DNA from 2 places in the Eubacterium sp. An3 genome. Region 2 is predicted to be linked to the other one. Evidence: predicted binding sites of a transcription regulator. Region 2 holds the regulator's gene; the other holds the start of a gene.
The links. Region 2 encodes Rex, which represses fermentation and respiration genes when NADH is low (regulators of the CRP and FNR family bind a similar motif). Its sites were predicted from a motif close to ATTGTTAANNNNTTAACAAT; they were not measured.
Positions count from the first base shown of each region.

Region 1: a site for Rex is predicted at 2,518-2,537, ahead of B5F87_RS15170 (glycerol dehydrogenase). Genes of this name have one in related genera too.

Region 1 covers NZ_NFIR01000022.1:49,252-53,686, forward strand. Annotated here, with positions in the region: gene B5F87_RS15155 (hypothetical protein) at 1-261, opposite strand, end outside; gene B5F87_RS15160 (hypothetical protein) at 475-1,317, shown strand; gene pta (phosphate acetyltransferase) at 1,513-2,472, shown strand; gene B5F87_RS15170 (glycerol dehydrogenase) at 2,621-3,718, shown strand; gene B5F87_RS15175 (SH3 domain-containing protein) at 3,824-4,435, opposite strand, start outside.
Region 2 covers NZ_NFIR01000011.1:86,856-91,290, forward strand. Annotated here, with positions in the region: gene B5F87_RS10805 (ABC-F family ATP-binding cassette domain-containing protein) at 245-2,173, opposite strand; gene B5F87_RS10810 (redox-sensing transcriptional repressor Rex) at 2,460-3,122, shown strand; gene B5F87_RS10815 (NAD(P)H-hydrate dehydratase) at 3,234-4,435, shown strand, end outside.

The DNA.
Region 1 (4,435 bases), on a different contig from region 2:
GCCGCCGTTTTTCTTTGCTGTTTTGATCCGCCGGTACAGACAGACCTTGTCGATATGGTATCCAAAAAGCAGCGCAAAAATCAGATGCGACAGCTCGTGAACCGGTGTCCCGATCAGGTTGAAAAAATCAAGCAGAAAATATCCCCGGGCGTTTTTGGAAAAATTACGCCATGCAGACTGCCTGGCCCGGCCCATGATAAAACCGAAAGCAACGAGTACCAGCAGTATTTTGATATTACATTGGATAAATAAGTCAAACATATATGTTCCCTCGCTGAAAATATGGCCTATCATATCATCATTATGCTGATTTTACAAGAACTGTTCTTATTCTATCAGATGAAATCGAAAAAATTGTGACGAAAAAAGAGGTATTGCACTTCCTGTGACAGAGAATTATGTTGAAATTTCAGCGTGAATTGTATAAAATTAGTACAGAATGTAAAAAAGAGAGAGAAGAGACGGAGGTAGCAAATGAATGGAATGGTAATAATCATCATTGCTCTTGTGGTTATTCTGGCGATAGCAGCCGCAGCAATGATATCCGGGAAAAAATCCGGGGAACAAAAGGAAGAAGGCGGGAATCGAATCAGAGATTTGAAAGTGGACGCGGTGGAAATGAAGAGAAAAAAGGAACCGGTCAAAGAGGATCCGGAGGTGACCGCAGCCAAAAAAGATTTGTATCAGTATCTGACGCAGGTTATCAAAAAGATGTTCATGCATTACCGGAGAGGTACCTGGAATCAGCTGACCCGGGTCAATGTTCCTTCCGGTGCGGTGCAGAAACATTACGACAGAATCAGGCAGTCTCTGACGCCTCAGTCTGCGGATATTCTGGACGATTTCTTTTCCTGTATTGACAGCGAGGGTTCTGAAGAAAAGAAGCCGGGAGAGGTGAGGGACGCAGAAAAGCTCCGTCAGGTATTCCTGCGCATGGTGCTTCCGTTCTATCCGGTGTATTATGACAAACTGGATGGCGTCAGATATACAGCGCTTCTCAATCAGACTATGCTCAATCTGTTCCATCGGCTGACCGGAAAGAAGTTTCGTCTCGGATATAAGAACAGGTACCGTTCCGGCGTGACTGCTTACCGTTGGGAAGGCAGCCGGTATCAGGTATTTGAGGAAGACGGAACCATGCTCTGTGACGCTGTCTTCCGGGACGGAAAAGTGTGGGAAGGTTTTGCCCGTCTTCCGGAGAATGGACAGCCGGGAGACAAAGACTGGGAGATGGTGAAGGCCGGAACATTCCAGGAAGGCCGGTTTGTGGATGGAACTCTGCAGTATATATATAGAAAGAAATGCGGACAGATTTAGGATAGATAATTTAGGATAGATGTGAAATGCGGCGCTTTGCGGGAACAGATTCCGCAGCTGGCTGCACATGCCGTATTCCTATGTTTAGGATAAAATACTTGCAATATCGGCGGCGTAATATTAAGATAGAATTACATGTATTTTGTATACATGCTCAAAAGATACATACAGAATATTTTATTGGAGGGACAAGAAATGTTTACAAAATTAGCGGAGCAGTTAAAGGCAAACCCGAGAACTATTGTTTTCACAGAAGGAACAGACGCCCGTATTCTCAATGCGGCTGATAAGCTGACCAATGAAGGGATTCTCGGCGTGATTCTTATCGGTGAAGAAGCAGAAGTGAAAAAAGCTGCTCAGGAAGGCGGTTTTCATATTGACAAATGTCAGATTGTGAATCCGGCGGATTACGGGGAGATGGAAGCCATGGTGGAAGAGATGGTTCGTCTTCGTAAGGGTAAAATGACGGAAGAACAGGTAAGAAGCGCTTTAGCGCAGGGAAATTATTTCGGAACCATGCTGGTGAAGATGGGCAAGGCAGACTGTCTGCTGGGCGGCGCCACCTATTCCACAGCAGATACGGTTCGTCCGGCGCTTCAGCTGATTAAGACAAAACCGGGCAACAAGATCGTAAGCTCTACTTTCATCATGGTAAAGGGCGACGAGAAGCTTGCTTTTGCGGATTGTGCGATCAATATTGATCCGACCGAGGACGATCTGGTGGAGATTGCCATCGAGAGCGCAAAGACGGCTGAGGTATTCGGTATTGATCCGAAGGTTGCCATGTTATCTTATTCCACATTGGGTTCCGGAAAGGGAGATTCTGTGACAAAAATGGCCAACGCCACAGCAAAAGTAAAAGAACTGGCTCCGGATCTGGCTATCGACGGCGAGCTGCAGTTTGACGCGGCTGTGTCTCCGGAAGTGGCAAAGATTAAATGTCAGGGCTCTCCGGTAGCCGGACAGGCCAACACCTTTATCTTCCCTGATATCAGCGCTGCCAACATCGGTTATAAGATCGCAGCTCGTCTTGGAGGATACGAAGCCATCGGACCAGTGCTGCAGGGACTTAACGCGCCGATCAATGACCTGAGCCGCGGCTGCAACGCAGACGAAGTATATAAAATGGCTCTTGTGACAGCGGCTTTGAGCTGATTTTTTGTGCAATTTTTAAATAATTTCTTCCATTTATGCAAAGTGTTTGTTATAATAATCACATAAAGTTTCGATATGAAGGAGACTTTACGGCATAATGACTATGCCGGAATATTTGCATGTGCATAAGGAAAGGAAGGATTCTATTATGGCAAATGTAATTATCAGCCCATCAAAATATGTGCAGGGCCCGGGAGAACTTGCAAATGTGGCAGAATACGCGGTGAAGTTAGGTAAGAAACCGTTTGTATTGATCAGTGAAGGCGGACGTAAGCGTGTCGGCGGTATCATTGAGGACAGCTTCAAAGATACCGGCTGTGAACTGACATTTGAGACATTCAACGGCGAGTGCTCCAAAAAAGAGATCGACCGTCTGGTTGCCATCGTAAAAGAAAAAAGCTGTGATCTCGTTATTGGTGTCGGCGGCGGAAAGATTTTTGATACCGCAAAAGCTGTTGCGTATTACACAGAGACGCCGGTTATCATCTGTCCGACCATTGCGGCAACGGATGCGCCTTGTTCCGCACTGACAGTTGTTTATACCGATGACGGTGTGTTTGAAGAATACCTGTGGCTGCCGGCTAACCCGAATGTGGTTCTGGTAGACACCGACATTATTGCCAAAGCACCGGCCAGACTTCTTGTATCCGGTATGGGTGATGCTCTGGCAACTTATTTTGAAGCAAAAGCATGTCAGATTTCCAACGCCACAAGCTGTGCGGGCGGCAATGTGACTGTTGCAGCTATGACATTGGCAAAAGCCTGCTACGATACTCTGATCGAGGAAGGCGTAAAGGCAAAACTGGCAGTGGAACAGGACGTATGTACTCCGGCAGTGGAGAAGATCATCGAGGCCAACACCCTTCTTTCCGGTATCGGATTTGAGAGCGGCGGTCTGGCAGGCGCGCATGCTATTCACAATGGTCTTACCTGTATTAAAGAATGCCACCATTTATATCATGGAGAAAAGGTTGCCTTCGGTACTCTGACACAGCTCGTTCTGGAGAATGCAGACGAAGACTTACTGGATGAAGTGATTTCCTTCTGTATGGAAGTAGGACTTCCTACTACCTTTGCGGATCTGGGAATTGAGAATCCTGACAAGGATGTTCTTATGGAAGCGGCTACGCTGGCAGCAGCTCCGACCGATACTCTGGGCAATGAGCCTATGGAGATTACACCGGAGAAGGTATACGCAGCCATGGTAGGAGCAGACGCTCTGGGAAGATATTATAAAGGACTGTAATATCGCAGAAGATTAACAGAGAAAGAATTTATGATCTTATAAAGAAAACCCTCCAGGGATTTGACTCCCGGGAGGGTTTTTGACTACCCGGACAAAGAAGACGGATTATCTTTGGCTGCTGCAGTAGGCGGCAGCGTCATAACAGCATGTCCAGTAGGAACTGGCCGGATAGTAGGTTGAGATAATGACCCTTCCTCTGGTGGACGATGCGTGAATATACTGACCATTGCCTATATACAGGGCCGCATGGTTTGAACCGGATTCAATCCGCATAAGGATATCTCCTGCCTGAAGAGCGGAGAGCGGTTTCCTGTAAGCGGTAAGTCTGGCGATTTGTCCGCTGGTGGTTTCTCCGATATTGATGCCGGAAGCAGATAGAAAAACGTCGCGCAGAAGACTGGAGCAGTCTGCATAGCCAGGAAAATTCCGTTTGGACTGACTGTAGAGATCGCCAAGACGGGCGCGTGCAGCAAATATTGCTTTGGACCGTATGGCGTCCGCACTCTGGGAGCCGGCGGCGGAGCCTGTACTGGTGCTGCCGGCGGGGCTTCCGGAAGCTGAGGCAGTTTTGCGGGTGGAAGTCAGGGAGCTGCTGATATAGCAGGTACGCTTTTTGTATTTGACTTTAGCCCATCCTGCATGTTTGCCGAGGCATTTCAGCCGGGTATTCTGCGGCACGACGGCAATGGAACTGTAGCCGGTTCCGGGACCCGTCCG
Region 2 (4,435 bases):
GTCTGACTGCATCACTCAGATTACAAAAAATGCCTGTTCCAGATCGACAGCATCTGTACCCTTGTGGCTGACTCTTCGGCTGAAGGCCAAATCAGGCGAATTCATCTGTGAACAGTCAGAACATCATCTGTTTTTCCAGAAACATTTATTTTATCACGTTGTATATTTGTGAATTTCCAGGTATCTGAACACAGCCTTCTCTGAAATAGCCTGTGTGGTATACTTGAAGATTCACAAATCCCCATTAGTCTTCCGACAATTCTTCCCACTTATCATATAGTTCCAGCAATGCTGCTTCGTTCTCCTCGTATTTGGTGGAGAGTTCCATGAGGCGGCTTACGTTGCTGGCAATCTCCGGATTGTTCATCTCATTTTTGATCTCTTCATTTTCTTCTTCCAGGCGGCTGATTTCCGCCTCAGTTTTTTTCAGTTCGTTGGCGCGCTTCCGCTGTCTGGCAGCTTCCTCACGGGATTTCTTCCAGTCTTCTTTGGAGGAAGAGGATGTGGCAGGTGTGGTCTCTGCCGTGGACAGATTGGCCACAGACTCGCTGTCCGCGGCAATGTTTCCCGCTTCCTTCTGTTCCAGATAGTAGGTGTAATTACCTTTGTAGTTGACGATGCCCTCTGGTGACAGGTCAAGGATTCGGGTGGCAGTCTGATTGATAAAGTACCGGTCATGGGACACGTAGAAAACCGTGCCCTCATAGGCGTTGATGGCGTCCTCCAGGATCTCTCTTGACTGGATGTCCAGGTGGTTGGTCGGCTCGTCGAGGATCAGGAAGTTGGCGTTTGACAGCATCAGCTTAGCCAGAGAGACCCGGCCCTTCTCGCCGCCGCTCAGCGTCCCAATCTGCTGAAATACCCGGTCTCCGGTAAAGAGGAAGGCAGCCAGCACATTTCGGATGCGGGTGTTGGTCAGTTTCGGGTAGGCGTCGGAAATCTCGTCGAAGATCGTTTTCTCGTCATTTAACACGTGCTGTTCCTGGTCATAGTAGCCGATGGATACTTTCGCACCGTAATGAATCTTACCGCCGTCCGGACGCAGGTGTCGGTTGATGATCTTTAGGAGCGTGGTCTTTCCAGTGCCGTTGGCGCCCAGAAGTCCGACGACCTCGCCACGCTGGATGGAGAGATTCAGGTTGCGGAAGAGCGGCTTGTTCTCGAAGGATTTGGAGAGATTTTCGATGGTGAGCACATCGTTGCCGCTCATCACTTCCGGCTCCAGGGCAATGCGCATCCGGCTGTTGAGTACCACCGGCTTGTCAACCCGCTCCATTTTGTCGAGCATTTTTTCCCGGCTCTCGGCGCGGCGGATGGATTTCTCACGGTTGAAGGAGCGCAGTTTGGTGATAACTTCCTCCTGGTGTTTGATCTCCTGCTGCTGGTTCAGGTAAAGCTTCATCTGGGCGTCCCGCTGCGCCTTCTTTTTCTCCGCATACTGGCTGTAATTGCCGAGGAAAGTCTGGCTGTCGCCGGCCTCGATCTCGATGACCTTGGAAACTACCCGGTCCAGAAAATAACGGTCGTGGGAGACGATGAGTACAGCGCCCCGGTAGTTGCCAAGGAAAGTCTCCAGCCAGCGGATAGCGTCCATGTCCAGGTGGTTGGTTGGCTCGTCCAGAAGAATGATATCCGGCTGAGTCAGAAGAATCCGGCTCAGAGCCACACGGGTTTTCTGTCCTCCGGAAAGTGTATGGATGGGAGTATCGAACTCTTCTTCGGTGAAACCGAGACCTTTAAGGACGCCGTTGATCTCGCTTTTCCAGGCGTAGCCGTTAGCCTTTTCAAAACGCTCTGTCAGGCGGGAATAGTTTTCCATGGCATTTTCCAGTTCCTCTCCGGAAAGCCGGCTGATGGACTGTTCCAGAGTGCGGATATTCTGTTCCATGTCGATGATCTCTTTTTTGGCGTCCAGCATCTCTTCGTAGATGGTGCGGCGGGAAGTCACGTCGATGACCTGGGACAGATACCCCATGGTAGCGCCCTTTTGCAGCACCACTTCGCCGCCGTCCGCCTCATACTCACCGGTGATGATTTTAAGAAGAGTTGTTTTTCCGGCGCCGTTGATGCCGATCAGGGCGGCCTTTTCTCCCTCGTTGATCAGAAAATTTATATTATTCAAAATTGTATCGCCGCCAAAGGCTTTTGTTATCTTTTGACATGCTAAAATCATAAAAAACCTCCGTATATGCAGTGTGTTTTATTTTTAAAAGCGTAATTTTCAGAGAAAATGTGAAATATTTATCTTTTACAAAAGTGCAGTCCGCGCAGAAAAAAGGATAAAACTCTTCCTTATTATAATCTGCGAAAAAGGCGAAAAACCAAACATTGGCTATTTTATCATGAAAGAAAAAATAAGGGAAGGGAAAAAACTGGTTTGACAAATGAATAAAATCTGAGTATAATTGATTTGCTGTGTAATAAATAGAATGCGAAAGTTTTGTCAAAGGAAGGATTCTATGGAAGACAAGAAAGTGAATGCGAGATCAGCCAATGAAAAAGTGATTTCACCTGCTGTTATCAAGAGGTTGCCAAGGTATTACCGGTATCTCGGCGATTTATTGAAAAATGATGTTGTCCGTATTTCCTCAAAAGAACTGAGCCAGAAGATGAATGTGACCGCTTCACAGATTCGACAGGACCTGAATAATTTTGGAGGATTTGGTCAGCAGGGATATGGATATAATGTGGAATTTCTCTATAATGAGATGGGGAAAATACTTGGCCTTGACAAAACGAATAATGTAATTATTCTGGGTGCCGGTAATTTAGGACAAGCTCTGGCTAATAATCAGGAATTTGAAGAGAATAGTTTTAAGATTATCGGTCTTTTTGATGTGAATCCCCGCCTGGTGGGAATGACCGTGCGCGGCGTGGAAGTCTATGATATTGACATGCTGGAGGATTTCCTTTCGAAACATGAAGTACGGATCGCCGCACTGACTCTGCCAAGGAGCAAAGCGCCGAAGATAGCCAGAGAACTGGTTGAGCTGGGTGTGAAGGCGTTTTGGAATTTTGCGCCGGTGGATTTGAATTTACCAGAGGACGTCATCGTCGAAAATGTGCATTTGTCAGAAAGTATTATGACACTTTCCTATCGTATTCATAGCATAAATGAATAGCAGGCAGAAAGATGAAGGACTGAGGTTTTTCATCTTTCTTTTTTATAGGCAGATGAAGGATGTGGATAAGAGCGGCTTGTGCGCCGCGGCAATAGTGTGAGGAGGGAAACTATGCAGTATATAGGTTCAGGAGATGAGATGCAGCGCATCGACGCATATAGTATTGAAACCATGGGGATTCCGGGCATTGTGCTTATGGAGAGGGCGGCTCTTGCCATGGAAGAAGAGATCGTCCGACGCTTTCCGGCTCCGGCGTCCGTCACCATTATCGCGGAGCGGGGCAATAACGGAGGAGACGGGCTGGCGCTGGGACGGCTGCTTCTCGCTATAGGCTATGACGTGTGCATTTTTGAGATCGGCGGTGTCCGCCGGGCGTCGGAATCTTATCAGATTCAGCGAAAGATTCTCGAGAATCTGGGCGTATGTTTCCTGGAAGCTTTGCCGGAGACCGACAGCGACCTGTGGGTAGACGCGGTGTTCGGCGTGGGAGTGAAGCGGGAGGTGGCAGGTATCCAGCGGGAAGTGCTGGAAGAAGTGAACCGCCGGAACGGATATAAGATCGCGGTGGATATTCCTTCCGGCGTGGACGCATCCAGCGGACGAATCCTGGGATATGGCTTTCAGGCAGATATGACTATCACTTTTGGCCTGAATAAAGTAGGCCTGGCGCTTTACCCCGGCGCTTCACTGGCAGGGGAAGTGGTGGTGAAGGACATCGGCTTTCCGATACAGGCGGTGGACGCCGTCAGCCCGGAGACTGTGACATATACACGGGAAGATCTGTGCCGGCTTCCGAAGAGGCACCCGTGGTCTAATAAAGGCACATACGGAAAGGTGCTCCTCATTGTGGGGGCGAAGAACATGGCGGGAGCCGCCTGTCTGTCGGCGTCTGCCGCTTACCGGACAGGCAGCGGCCTGGTACGGATCTTTACCTGTGAAGAGAACCGGGAGATTCTCCAGAGCCGGGTGCCTGAGGCCATTATGACCACCTACCGGACAGAAGAGGAAGCTTTGGAAAAGCTGCCGGAGGCCCTCGCCTGGGCCAGTGTGGTGGGCATCGGGCCGGGACTTGGGCAGAATGCACTGACCGGACGGCTGCTGTCTGCGGTGCTGGCGCAGGGGTGCTGTCCGCTGGTCATTGACGCCGACGGCATCAATACATTGGCGGCATTGCAAAAAGAGGAACGAGAGCTTTACCATTCTTATGGCGCGCCGATGATTCTTACGCCGCATCTTAAGGAAATGGAGCGGCTCACGGGCAGGACGGTGGCGGACATCAAGAATGATCTTATGGGAACAGCGAAGGAAGACGC